One region of the Faecalimonas umbilicata genome, then DNA from elsewhere that is predicted to be linked to it. Evidence: predicted binding sites of a transcription regulator. Region 1 holds the regulator's gene; each other region holds the start of a gene.

Region 1 (4,970 bases):
TGGAGGAGGAACACCATCGATTTTGTCGGGAGGTCGGATGAAAGAAATTTTTGATGCGCTCCGGGATGTGTTTGAGATCCAAGCAGATGCGGAAATTACGATGGAAGCGAATCCGGGTACGGTCACAAAAGAAAATTTGCAGGCATACAGGGCATGTGGGATCAACCGGATCAGTTTTGGACTGCAGTCGGTCGATGATAAGGAACTGAAGCTGCTTGGGCGTGTACATACGATGCGGCAGTTTGAAGAGAGTTATGATCTGGCAAGGAAGGCGGGATTTCAGAATATTAATATAGATCTGATCTCGGCAATCCCAGGGCAGACAGTGGAATCCTGGGAGCACACATTGGATACCGTGATCCGAATGAATCCGGAACATATTTCTGCGTATAGTCTGATCATTGAGGAAGGGACGCTATTTTACGAGATTTATGGGGAGAACGCAAAAGAAGAGCAGGATAGTCAGTGTGAGAAATGTTTGGCTGATGACGGGAAACAGATGGATACAGGCAAGAACTTCCCAAAGCTTCCGGATGAGGAAGCAGAACGCCGCATGTATGAATTGACCGCAGAGAAGCTGGAAGCGGCAGGATATCTACAATATGAAGTTTCTAACTATGCGAAGCCGGGATATGCGTGCAGGCATAACAAAGGATACTGGCAGAGGGTGGAGTACCTTGGGATCGGCACTGGGGCGGCATCTTTGATTGAAAACGAGCGGTATCAGCATATTTCAGATACGGATCTTTATATCCGGGCAAATGGAAGGTTGGATCAGATCGAGGAGGAAAAAGAGACGCTAGATTGGAATGCACAGGTGGAGGAGACAATGTTCCTTGGCCTTCGGATGAAAGAGGGGGTAAACAAGCAGAAATTTAGAGAACGGTATCACAGAGAAATACAGGAAGTATATGGAGAGGTATTGGAAAAACTCAAAGAAGAAGGATTGCTTCGCGAAGAGGAGGAGCGAATCTGCCTGACAAAGAGAGGAAATGATCTGAGCAACTATGTACTTGCACAGTTCTTGTTATAACCTATAAAAATGTTTCAGATAGAAAGGCAATTGAAAAATTTTCAGAATGATAGAAAGGTTCCGGAAATTTTTTGATTGCTTTTTTGGATTGAAAGTTTCTAAAAATGTACATAATCTCGATAGAAAATAGTTTTTTACAAAAAATATAAAAAATATGTAAACTAGGTTGACAAACGAAAAGCATAGTGCTATCTTAATAATCGTAAGGTGTTAGCACTCGTAAGAATGGAGTGCTAATAAAGAAAAACGAGGAGGTGTGAGATGAAAGCAGATCATGGATTGGATGATCGGAAACTTAAGATTTTGCAGACGATCATTAAGACCTACTTAGAGACCGGGGAACCGGTAGGATCCAGAACGATTTCCAAATATACAGATTTGAATCTAAGTTCTGCGACGATCCGCAATGAGATGGCGGATTTGGAAGATCTGGGATATATCATACAGCCTCATACATCGGCGGGAAGAATTCCTTCAGACAAAGGATATCGGCTTTATGTAGATATGCTGATGGAGGATAAGGAGCATGAGATCACTGAGATGCAGGAGAAGATGCTTCAGAAGGCCGATAAGATGGAACAGCTTTTGCAGCAGGCTGCGAGAGTGCTGGCAAATAGTACAAATTATGCGACGATGGTTTCTGCTCCTACTTATAATAGGAATAAGTTAAAGTTCATCCAGCTTTCGCAGGTGGATGCCAATCAGATCATCGCGGTGATCGTCATGGAAGGCAACATTATTAAGAATAAGATTGTGGCGGTTGCAGAGCCGCTTGACAATGAGACAATGCTGAAGTTGAATATGCTGTTGAATACCAATCTGAATGGAATTGCGGTCGAAGATATCAATCTTGGCATGATCGCCAGACTGAAGGAACAGGCAGGAATTCACAGCGGTGTGATCAGTGATGTGCTTGATGCAGTGGCAAATACGATTCAGCTTGATAATGACCTTGAGATTTACACAAGCGGAGCGACAAACATTTTCAAATATCCGGAGCTGAGCGACAAGCAGAGTGCACAGGAGATCATCAGTGCTTTTGAAGAAAAGCAGCAGTTGGCAGAACTTGTGACACAGACGCTGGCAAGCGATGAGAACAAAGGAATTCAAGTTTATATCGGAAGTGAGACACCGGTACAGACGATGAAGGATTGCAGTGTTGTGACAGCGACTTACGAGCTTGGGCAGGGCATGCAGGGGACAGTTGGAATCATTGGTCCGAAGCGGATGGATTATGAGAATGTCATGAAGACATTAAAGACGTTGATGGTAGAACTGGATGCGATATTTCATAAAAAATCATAAGAAAGGTGGTACGACCATTGGATAAGAAGATGACACAGGAAGAAATGGTAAAAGAAGCCGTAGAGGAAGCAAAGAAAGCGGCAGAGGAACAGGACGCCGCTCAGGAAGCAGCGGGAGAAGATACAGAAGCGGTTGCAGAGGAAACCGTTGAGGAAGAAGCTGACAGCGAAGCATCCGAAGAGGAAGCTTTGGAAGAGACAGCAGAAGAAGGTTCCGAGAAAGGAGCAAAAGGGCTGTTTAAAAGAAAGCCGAAAAAAGATAAAAAAGATGAGCAGATCGAGGAATTAAAAGATAAGCTCACACGTCAGATGGCAGAGTTTGATAACTTCCGCAAGCGTACGGAGAAAGAAAAATCAGCGATGTACGAGATCGGGGCAAAAGATATTATCGAGAAGATTCTTCCGGTTGTAGACAATTTTGAGAGAGGACTCGGAGCTGTTACAGAAGAGCAGAAAGAAGATTCCTTCGTTTCCGGTATGGAGATGATCTACAAACAGATTATGACGACACTGGATTCTGTCGGAGTGAAAGCGATTGAGGCAGTTGGAAATGAATTTGATCCGGATTTCCACAATGCAGTGATGCATGTAGAAGATGAGGAAGTCGGGGAGAATATCGTTGTAGAAGAGTTCCAGAAAGGTTACACATACAGAGATACGGTAGTAAGACATAGTATGGTAAAAGTAGCAAATTAAAAATTCATTTAAGATGCATAAAGCATTTTGAATTTTATCAACAATAGATAGAGTAAGTAAACTTAGTATAAAATATAGGAGGATTTCATCATGGGAAAAATCATTGGAATTGACTTAGGAACAACAAATAGCTGTGTAGCTGTTATGGAAGGTGGACAGCCGACAGTCATCGCAAATACAGAAGGAGCAAGAACAACACCATCGGTTGTTGCTTTTACAAAGACAGGAGAACGTCTCGTTGGAGAACCTGCAAAACGTCAGGCAGTGACAAATGCTGATAAGACAATCTCTTCTATTAAGAGACACATGGGTACTGATTACAGAGTAACGATCGATGATAAGAAATATTCTCCACAGGAGATTTCTGCAATGGTACTTCAGAAACTGAAAGCAGATGCAGAAGGATATCTTGGAGAGAAAGTAACAGAGGCTGTTATCACAGTTCCGGCTTACTTTAACGATGCTCAGCGTCAGGCAACAAAAGATGCTGGTAAGATTGCTGGTCTTGATGTAAAACGTATCATCAATGAGCCAACAGCAGCAGCACTTGCTTACGGACTTGACAATGAAAAAGAACAGAAGATCATGGTATACGACTTAGGTGGAGGTACTTTCGACGTATCTATCATCGAGATCGGTGACGGAGTTATCGAAGTATTATCAACAGCAGGTGACAATAAACTTGGTGGAGATGACTTTGACCAGAAGATCACAGATTACATGTTAGCAGAATTCAAACGTGCAGAAGGAATCGACTTATCTACAGATAAGATGGCACTTCAGAGATTAAAAGAAGCAGCAGAGAAAGCGAAAAAAGAACTTTCTTCCGCAACAACAACAAACATCAACCTGCCATTCATCACAGCAAATGCAGAAGGTCCAAAACACTTTGATATGAACCTTACAAGAGCAAAATTTGATGAATTGACACATGACCTTGTAGAAAGAACAGCAGAGCCTGTAACAAGAGCGTTATCTGATGCGGGAATCTCAGCTTCTGAACTTGGAAAAGTATTATTAGTAGGTGGATCTACACGTATCCCGGCGGTACAGGAAAAAGTACAGAAATTGACAGGACATGAGCCATCCAAATCATTAAACCCAGACGAATGTGTTGCATTAGGAGCATCTGTTCAGGGTGGTAAATTAGCAGGAGATGCAGGTGCAGGCGACATCTTATTACTGGATGTAACTCCTCTTTCATTATCTATCGAGACAATGGGTGGTATCGCTACAAGACTGATCGAGAGAAATACAACGATTCCTACAAAGAAGAGCCAGGTATTCTCTACAGCAGCAGATAACCAGTCAGCAGTAGACATTAACGTTGTTCAAGGTGAAAGACAGTTCGCAAGAGATAATAAATCTCTCGGACAGTTCAGACTTGACGGAATCGCACCAGCTCCACGTGGAATCCCACAGATCGAAGTTACATTTGATATCGATGCAAATGGTATCGTAAATGTTTCTGCAAAAGATTTAGGAACAGGAAAAGAACAGCACATTACAATTACAGCAGGTTCTAACATGTCAGACAGCGAGATTGACAGAGCAGTAAAAGAAGCAGCTGAATTTGAAGCACAGGATAAAAAACGAAAAGAAGCAATCGATGCAAGAAATGATGCAGATGCGATGATCTTCCAGACAGAGAAAGCACTTGGAGAAGTCGGAGACAAGATTGATGCAAATGAAAAAGCAGCAGTAGAAGCTGACATCCAGGCATTAAAAGACATTCTTGCAAAATCTACACCAGAGAGCATGACAGATGCACAGGTAGAAGAGATCAAAGCAGGAAAAGAAAAATTAATGACAAGTGCACAGCAGTTATTTACAAAGATGTACGAACAGGCAGGCGCAGCAGCTGGAGCACAGCAGGCAGGACCAGCACCGGAAGCAGGACCGGCACCAGAAGGATTTAACGGTGACGATGTGGTAGA
Region 2 (4,970 bases), 450 kb from region 1:
ACGGACTTCCGGATGGAAAACATCCTCTGAGCGCAATACCACTCTTCCCGCGATAGAGAGAGGACGGTCCAGCCAGCTTGCTAAGTTCACTCCACCATATACCTCTGTGTTCAGCTGCACATATCCCTCTGTCACGATCTCTGGATTTGGTTTGATACGAAATCCTGGAAAATCTCCATGACATGCAGCCAGACGGAACCCATCTTCACCTTCAAATTCTTCCCCGATTGTAAATGCAAAGATCGTAGAATCATGATGAACCATAAAATACTTTCCGCCTCGCTTCAGATCCCAGTTTTCTCTTAAAGCCACTTCCTCAAATCCAGCCTCCTCAAGCTGTTTCTTTGTCTCCAACACCGTATGGAACTGCGATGTTGCACCTTTTGTCAATTTCAGTAATTTATCCACATATTTGTTCTGTTCCATCTCTGTTTTCCTCCTTTTTCTGCACAGATGATCCTCTGTATGTGCATCTTTCTGACGCGGATCATCTATGATTCTTCCGACATCCATACGGATGTCTTTCGCAATACTTTAATCATACTGGCAATTTCTTTAAAAGTCAAATCTCTGGTAGCTTTTTTCTTCAATTATGTTATACTGTTAGTGATGCCGGACACTGCTTTGTTTCCGGCAAAATTTTACAAAGGAGACACCTGCACATGAACCTAAACAATTTTACGACAGAGCCTATTTCCAAGCTCTTTTTCCGTTACCTTGTTCCATCGATCTGCGGTACAATGGTAACGTCTATTTATGTGTTGGCAGACACTATTATTATCGGCAAAGGAATCGGAACCGACGCGATGGCAGCATTAAATATTGCCCTCCCCGTCTACAATCTTTTCTTTGGCACCGGTCTCCTGTTCGGTGTTGGCGGATCTGTCATGATGTCCATCTGCCGCGGGCACGGGGAACATTTGAAAGGAAATGCCTATTTTTCTCTTTCCTTTCTGTTAAATGTTCTTGCCTGCATCATCTATATGATCATCTGCAACACTTTTACAAAAGAGATTGCCCTCTTTCTCGGAGCAACCGATGTCACACTGCCTTATGTGATGGACTATCTTCCTTATATTACATGGAGTCTTCCGGTCTTTGCTTTTTCTTCGTTTCTGCAAACCTTTATCCGAAATGATGGGGCGCCAAAACTTGCAATGACCGCTGTTGTTTCCGGAGGAATTTTTAATGTCATCTTTGACTATATTCTTGTATATCCATGCCAGATGGGAATGGCAGGAGCTGCGATTGCCACTGTGTGCGGCTCTATTCTGACCGTGTTGATCTTGCTGATCCATTTTTTCGGAAAACACAATCACTTACATTTCTGTTTTTCAGAAATCCGAAGTTCTTTCGGTTCCGATATTTTCAAAAGTGGATTTGCCAGCTTTCTGATCGACCTGTCTTCAGGGATCGTAATTTTTTTCTTCAACCAACAGCTGCTGCGCTATCAGGGAGATCTCGGTGTCAGTGTCTATGGTATTATTTCCAACACTGCAATTGTTGTGACCTGCCTCTCAAACGGAATCTGTCAGGCAGCACAGCCGATCATCTCTACAAATTTCGGCGCAGGATTCCAGGAACGGATCGATCATGTCCGTAAATTAGGACTGCGCACAGCACTGTTCATCTGTGCTATACCAACACTGCTTGGTCTTACTGTCCCGAATCTGTTTACTTACATTTTCCTGAATCCCGATTCACAAGTACTTGCTCTGGCGCCGGCTGCTGTTCGCCTTTACTTTATCGGATTTTTGATCACCGGAGTGAACATGTTTCTCATCGGTTACTTCCAGTCAACGATAAGACCGATTTATGCTCTCACACTCTGCCTGATGCGTGGATGTGTCTTAAGTATTATTTTTGTGAAAATTCTACCGATCTTTTTAGGTCTGAACGGAATCTGGATTTCTGTCCCGCTTGCCGAACTATTCACATTACTTACTGGAATCCTGTTGTTGAAAAAATCGATGGCTAAGAAAACAACTTAATACCCTCTGCTTTTTGAGGCAGATACTACCCAAAACACAAATTCACTCAGGAGGTGATTTTATTTTATGATCGCACTACATATGCTGGAAGTCCGGGATTGCATGAGCAAACTGCTCCTCTCGGACATCTTCGATGCCTTCCTTTTTATAGAAGGAGACATTACAACCTTTAATACATTCCACCTCGATGGATACTTGAAAAAAGATTTTTTTGATACCGAAGAAGCCCTCTCCCGCTTCTCTTCCCGTGAGTACTCCCTGTGGAAAGAAGTACGTACACTCTGTTACACTATCATCAAAGGGAAAAAGACACCGCTCGGATTTAAATTTGTTTTCTGCCTTTCGGGCGAAAATACTTCTCGTCTTCTTGTACAGGAAGGACTTTCATTTTCTCCTGAAGATGTCCGCGGGCTTTACCTGAACTTATCCTTTGACGGCAGTACACTCCACTGCGTAACCGGAACTTCCATGAATACATTTACGATGGACAAATCACTCGAACATGCCTGGGATACAATGGTACAGCGATTTTTCAAGCAAAAGCAAATGCCATTTGAAGTACTGTAACGCAGCAGATCAAAACTGTACCTACTTCCCAAATTTGTTTTCCTCATTTTATAAAAACTTTATCTTTTTTATACTTTTATTAGCACTCTACTTTAAAGAGTGCTAATTTTCTATTGACATTTCAATTTGCCAGTATTAATATGTAGTTATCGCGGGAATTTCCCGGAATTGAACATAGCTATCAAATGAAAATCATAAAAAAAGGAGTGTTATACATGGCAGCAAAACATGGTAATCTTTCTATTCACAGTGAGAACATTTTTCCAATTATAAAAAAATGGATGTATTCCGATCACGATATTTTCTTTCGTGAGCTGATTTCCAACGGATGTGATGCGATTACAAAACTAAAAAAACTGGAAGTCATGGGCGAATATACTTTCCCGGATGACTATAAAGCCAATATTCAGGTAATTGTAAATCCAAAAGAAAAAACCTTAAAATTCATCGACAACGGTATTGGTATGACTGCTGATGAAGTCGAAGAATATATCACACAGATTGCATTCTCCGGCGCAACAGAATTTTTAGAAAAGTACAAAGATAAGACAAATGAAGATCAGATTATCGGGCATTTCGGTCTTGGATTCTACTCTGCTTTTATGGTGGCAGACGAAGTACACATCGACACACTTTCCTATAAGGAAGGGGCTGCACCAGTACACTGGACATGCGATGGTGGAACCGAATACGATCTGACAGATGGCAATAAAACAACAGTCGGCACAGAGATTACACTGTTCTTAAACGAAGACAGCCTTGCATTTGCAAATGAATACCGTGCCCGTGAAGTTATCGAAAAATACTGCTCTTTCATGCCGGTAGAGATTTTCTTATCCAACGCAAATGCAGAGCAGGAATATGAGACTATTTTAGAAGAAGAATTAAAAGAAGACGATGTCATCGTAGAACGGATCCACGAAGAAGCTAAAATGGAAGAAAAAGAAAATGAAAACGGCGAGAAAGAAATGGTAGAAGTTTCCCCTGCTGTTGACAAAGTAAAGATCAACAAACGTCCGGTTTCTTTAAGTGATACAACTCCGCTTTGGACCAAACATCCAAATGATTGTACAAAAGAAGACTACATCGAATTCTACCGTAAAGTATTCATGGATTACAAGGAACCTTTATTCTGGATCCACTTAAATATGGATTATCCATTTAACTTAAAAGGTATCCTCTACTTCCCGAAGATCAACACAGAGTACGAATCCATTGAGGGTACGATTAAATTATATAACAACCAGGTATTTATCGCAGACAACATCAAAGAAGTCATTCCAGAATTCTTAATGCTGTTAAAAGGTGTGATCGACTGTCCGGATCTTCCTCTGAATGTGTCAAGAAGCGCACTGCAAAATGACGGATTTGTACACAAGATTTCTGATTATATTTCAAAGAAAGTCGCAGATAAATTAAGCGGAATGTGCAAGACAGACAAAGAATCCTACATCAAGTACTGGGATGATATCAGTCCATTTATTAAATTCGGCTGCTTAAAAGACGAGAAATTCTGTGATAAGATGAGCGACTACATTCTTTTCAAAAACATTGACCATGACTACCTCACTTTAAAAGAATGTATTGAGAAAAACAGCCCTGCAAAAGAAGCGGCAGAGGAAACACCTTCCACAGAAACCGCAGAGGAAAATACTTCTGATCACTCTGACAACGATGCAGATGCAAAAGAACCTGAGAAAGTGACTATCTACTATGTAACTGATGAGCAACAGCAGAGCCAGTACATCAATATGTTCAAGGAAGAAGGTCTTGACGCGGTACTCCTGACTCACAATATTGACTCTCCATTCATTACACAGCTAGAACAGCGTAATGAAAATGTCCAGTTCCAGCGTATTGATGCAGATTTGACTGACCATTTCAAAGAAGAGGTTGCCAAAGAAGAGGAAGAAACCTTTAAGTCAAACACTGAAACACTCACAGCCATCTTCCGCAAAGCACTGAATAACGAAAAACTGGAAGTCAAAGTAGAAAAACTGAAAAATGAAAATGTCGCTTCTATGGTGACACTTTCTGAACAGTCCCGTCGTATGCAGGAAATGATGAAAATGTACAACATGTACGGTATGGATGCTGGCATGTTCGGCACAGATGTGACCCTCGTGTTAAACGCAAACCATCCACTGGTACAATATGTCTTAAATAATAAAGACGGAGAACATGTAAATCTGTTCTGCCAGCAGTTATTTGATCTTGCAATGCTGAGCAACAAGCCGTTAAATCCAGAAGAGATGACAGCATTCATCAGCAGAAGCAATGAAATTATGATGTTGCTTACAAAATAGAAAGCAAGTCCAAATACCATAAAAAATAGCGCCGCTCATAGAGTGAAGCGCTATTTTTTATTGCTACTCTTCCCTAAAACAGAATTCAATTCCTCATTTCATTCTA
Region 3 (4,970 bases), 1.3 Mb from region 1:
TGCAGTCGCCTGACATCCAAGTGCAAACACAATCGCAGAAGCATCCCCAAGCGGCTGCTCCATATTGTACATGACATATGGGACAATATTAAAATATTCCTCTGGATTGATCACACGTCTGGAAATCTTACGTTCTAAAATGCGCGCAGTCTCTACAGCCAGTACGGACTCATCGAACCGTTCTTCCTCATAACCGCATGTATCCGCAGTATCGGCATCAGACATCGCAAGTACATAGGAAGAATCCACTCCGCCTGACAGGAAAGACTCCACTCGCTCATCTGAAGTCTTTACTTCCTTCATGATCTCGCCAAGTGTCGTGTGGATCTCGTCTGCCCATTCCTCAAGAGACTTGCTGTCATCCGGATGAAATTCCGGCTTCCAATAGCGCTTTACTGTCACTACTCCGTCCTTCCAGATAAGGTAACGTCCCGGAAGCAGTTTCTTCAGTCCGCGGAAAAATGTATTCTCTCCTGCCACGTAAGTCAGACTGAGATAGATCTGCAGCATCTCCTCATTCAATTCTTTGACAAACCCTGGCTGCTCCATGATTCCCCGGATTGTTGTTCCATAGAGAAGCTGTCCATCTTCCGTCTCATAATAGTAGAACGGCTTCGTGCCAAACTGGTCTCTGAGACAGAATAGCTGTTTTTCCTCTTCATCCCAGAGCGCAAAAGCAAACATTCCATACAAATGCGCTGCCATATCAAACTGCCATGTCTCAAATGCCCGGACCAAAATCCGCTCCTCTCTCTCTCTTCTGGATAAGCTTTTGTCAATGCAAAGCTCTTCACAAAGCGCCTCCCAGTTGCGAATATGTCCTCTGTATTCCTGAACTTTTATCATATGTTTCCCATCCTTATAAAGTGTAAATTCATCGGTTTCCAAAATACATTCAGGAAGAGAAAACTCCCTTCCCGCTTGTACACCCCTATTATAAACCAAAGTTTTTCCAATAACAACTGCTTCCTTACACTTTATCTTTCCCGTACTTCTCCCCTTTATCATTCTTAAACAGTGGTGTTTAAACAGCAATGCTTATGCAACTCTTCCTGCTGCCTCCTGATATGCTCTCAACTTTCTCCTTGCATCTTCACTCAGATTCCGCGGCACCTGGATTTGAATTATCACATACTGATCTCCTTTTCCGGATGGCTGCCCCATATGTGCGATTCCCTTTCCGGCCAGTCTCACTTTTGTTCCGGATTGTGTTCCTTCCTTGATCTTGCAGCTTACCTTTCCGTAAAGTGTAGGCACAATCACCTCACCGCCCAACACCGCTGTTGTATACGGAATCTGAATGGTCGTGTAGACATCGTCTCCCTTCCGTTCATAACCGACTTTGTCTTTTACTGAAATTTCCAGAAACAGATCTCCGGCTTCCCCTCCGTTCATCCCGTCCTGTCCCTTTCCTTTCAGCCGGATTTTCTTGCCGGAAGAAATTCCCGCCGGAATGTGTACTTTCAGAGACTGTGCACGTCCACTTGCGTCTGTATAAGAGATGACCTTATCTCCTCCAAATGCTGCTTCCTCAAAAGTCACCTCTAATTTTGCAGTGACATCTGCACCTTTCCTGCGATAACCGCGCGGTCCAGTTCCACTTCCCCTTGCTCTCTGAAAAGAACTTCCAAAAATGTCATCAAAAAAATCATCCATATTTCCGCCTTCAAAATGAAATTCCTGGTAGCTTCCGTCCGGACTTCGATAGAACTTCGCCCCTTTAGGTTCTCCGTACGACTGATAGGCGCCCGGATCTGCTCCCATACTTCCATCAAAGGCTGCTGTTCCAAATCGATCGTACAACTTTCGTTTCTCTTCATCGTGCAGGATCTCGTAAGCTTCGGTCACTTCTTTAAATTTCTCATTTGCAACAGAATTCTCCTGATTGGTATCCGGATGATACTTTTTTGCCAGTTTTCGGTATGCCTTCTTGATCGCATTCGCGTCTGCATTTCTGTCCACTCCGAGAATCTTGTAATAATCCTTATTTGCCGCCATAACTATTTCTCCCCTTTCCTACTACAATTTTTATGCAAGATTAAAAATTTCCTGCGGAATAAAAACGGGACTGCATGTCACAGTCTGTAATCATGCAGTCCCAAATCTATATAGAGTGTGTCTGAAAATCTATCACTGCTTTCTTGATCCGTAACAAAAAGTTCTTCCCCATACACACCTACCAGCACTATCCTTCGATGGCAATATATTTCTTCTCCTCAGCTTCTACTTTCTTCTGATCCTTCTTCGGGATTGCAAGAACAAGTATACCATTTTCATATTTTGCCTTAATGTCTTCCTGAGTGATATCCTTTCCTACATAGAAACTTCTGCTGCAAGATCCGGAATATCTTTCTCTTCGGATATAATTGCCTGTCTTCTCATCCTTCTGATCGTTGTTCTTCGTCGTCGCCGCCTGGATGGTCAGATAACCATCTTTTAATTCTGCGTGAATGTCTTCTTTCTTATATCCCGGAAGGCTTACTTCCAATTCGTAGCCATGTTCATGCTCCTTAATGTCTGTCTTCATCAAAGACTCTGTGTTCGCTCTCTGGTAACCTCTGAATGGGTAATCAAAATCAAAGAAATCATCAAACAAATTCTCTCCAAAAATACTAGGCATCATCATAAATCATCTCTCCTTTTCCATTAAAATCTTATTGATAAATGTCATTTATTGGAACCGGTGATGTGGGGACTATTCAGATCTTCTCATCCTTTCTTCGTCCTCCTCCTTTGTTCTAGTTGTAATATAACACTTATGTTAGCACTCGTCAAGAGGGAGTGCTAAAAAAATTGTGAACATTTTGTGTCCCGCAATTTTCCTCTCTGTTCCATGACTTTTTTATTTTTCCCTCATATGACTCTTTTATACCGAACAGTACATTTTCTATTTCAAATAAGATACACGGATAGCATAAAAGGCTCCCTCCATGGAAATAACTATCCCACTGAAAGAGCCTTTTTCTATATGCTTTTTCTTATCTTTTCCTTCACCTAGAAATCTTGATTCCTAAATCGGTTCAAAATCCGCAACTCCATGCTTGCACAGTGGACAAATATAATCATCCGGAAGTTCCTCTCCTTCATAGATATATCCACATACCACACATACGAATCCTTTCTTTCCTTCTGTCTGCGGTTTTGGTTTTACATGTTTCTGATAGTAAGTGTATGTCATCGTTTCTTTATCATTCATCACACGAGCCTCTGTCACGGTACAGATAAACATTCCGTGTGTATCCAGATCCACATACTGCTCCACTTTCAATGCAAGGAAGGCGTTGATATATTTTGGAAGGAAGGCAACACCATTGTCTGCACGCAGCATATTCCATCCTTCGAATTTATCTGCTTCTCTTCCGCTCTGGAATCCAAATCTTTCAAACACTTTAAACGGTGCTTCCACAGAGAGACAGTTGACATTCATCACGCCAGTCTTCTTGATGATATCATGCGAATAATTCGCCTTATTGATATTGACTGCCACACGGTTCGGATTGTCTGTCAGCTGTGTAACGGTGTTGACAATCAGTCCGTTGTCCTTCTCACCATCTCTTGAAGTCACAACATACAGTCCATATCCAAGACGGAACAGTGCTGTCAGATCATTTTTATTTGCTTTGTCATCTGACTGGGCAATATATTCCTGACATAACTCGTCTGCCATCTGATCTAACTCTTCCAGATTCTCTTCGCTCAGCGAGGACATGATCTTTACTGAATTTTTCATCCATGTAATATCCTGGCTGTCCTCAAACATTCCCTTCATAACTCTTGCTGCCGTCGGGGCCCAGCTTCCGTTCTCAATGAATCCGATCGTGCGCTTCTGGTAATTGCGCGCGGTCAGATGCTCAATAAAAATTTTCATAAACGGGAAAATATCTGCATTATATGTCGTTGTCGCCAGTACTAATTTTCCATAGCTGAATGCATTTTCCACTGCTCTTGCCATATCTGCGCGTGCAAGGTCACAGACATACACATCCGGACATCCTTTTTCTTCTAATTTCGCAGCCAAAGTTTCTGCTGCTTTCTTTGTATTTCCGTAGACCGATGTGTACGCGATCATCACACCTTCTTTTTCCACTGCATAAGAAGACCAGATATCATATTTCTCGATATAATGTCCAAGATTCTCCTTTAAAATCGGTCCGTGCAGCGGACAGATCATCTGGATATCCAGTGTCGCTGCCACTTTTAAGAGGTTTTGTACCTGTGTACCATATTTTCCGACGATTCCGATATAATAACGGCGAGCTTCGTCATCCCAATCTTCCTCCACATCATTTGCCCCGAATTTACCAAATCCATCTGCAGAGAACAGTACTTTTTCTGTACTGTCGTAAGTAACCATAACTTCCGGCCAGTGTACCATCGGAGCGAACACAAATGTCAGATCATGCTTTCCAAGTGACAATGTCTGTCCGTTTTCTACTTCCAATGTTCTTCCTTCCAGATCCATCTCCCTGAAAAAGTTGGCCATCATCACAAATGTCTTCTCATTTGCCACGATCGTTGTATCTGGATATACCTTCATAAAATTATAAATATTCGCAGAATGATCCGGTTCCATATGCTGCACGATCAAGTAATCCGGCTTTGCTCCATCCAGCACCTGTGCAATATTTGCCAGCCATTCTTCCGCAAAATTCACATCCACAGTATCCATTACAGCGATTTTCTCATCTTTGATCACATAAGAGTTGTAAGACATTCCATTTGGCACAACATACTGCCCTTCAAACAAATCTACCTGATGATCATTAACCCCAACGTAAATGATATCATTTGTCACCTTCATTTTGTATTCCTCCTGATTTTTTGAAATACTGACTTCGCAGTCTGATTCTTTTCTTACATTTGATTTTCTCTCACAGATTTCTCTCTGCTTCAGAGATTGTGAAATTTTTATCTTTATGCCTATTATAACTAGAATCGGATAAGAACACAATTCTTTTTTTATAAAATTT

Evidence for each region. Region 1 encodes HrcA, which represses chaperone genes, less so after heat shock. Its sites were predicted from a motif close to TGTTAGCACTCNNNNNNNNNGAGTGCTAACA; they were not measured.
Region 2: htpG (molecular chaperone HtpG) is a predicted target of HrcA. The motif match lies at 2,636-2,666, and genes of this name have one in related genera.
Region 3: ACGG81_RS12645 (Hsp20/alpha crystallin family protein) is a predicted target of HrcA. The motif match lies at 2,760-2,790, and genes of this name have one in related genera.

Annotation. Positions count from the first base shown of each region.
Region 1 is NZ_AP031411.1:1,314,897-1,319,866, forward strand. Features, by position in the region: gene hemW (radical SAM family heme chaperone HemW) at 1-1,033, shown strand, start outside; gene hrcA (heat-inducible transcriptional repressor HrcA) at 1,295-2,338, shown strand; gene grpE (nucleotide exchange factor GrpE) at 2,368-3,033, shown strand; gene dnaK (molecular chaperone DnaK) at 3,124-4,970, shown strand, end outside.
Region 2 is NZ_AP031411.1:868,392-873,361, reverse strand. Features, by position in the region: gene ACGG81_RS04200 (M18 family aminopeptidase) at 1-426, opposite strand, end outside; gene ACGG81_RS04195 (MATE family efflux transporter) at 663-1,991, shown strand; gene ACGG81_RS04190 (DUF5721 family protein) at 2,058-2,558, shown strand; gene htpG (molecular chaperone HtpG) at 2,774-4,864, shown strand.
Region 3 is NZ_AP031411.1:2,617,894-2,622,863, forward strand. Features, by position in the region: gene asnB (asparagine synthase (glutamine-hydrolyzing)) at 1-846, opposite strand, end outside; gene ACGG81_RS12640 (DnaJ C-terminal domain-containing protein) at 1,039-1,998, opposite strand; gene ACGG81_RS12645 (Hsp20/alpha crystallin family protein) at 2,186-2,626, opposite strand; gene ACGG81_RS12650 (flavin reductase) at 3,011-4,801, opposite strand; gene ACGG81_RS12655 (ABC transporter ATP-binding protein) at 4,960-4,970, opposite strand, start outside.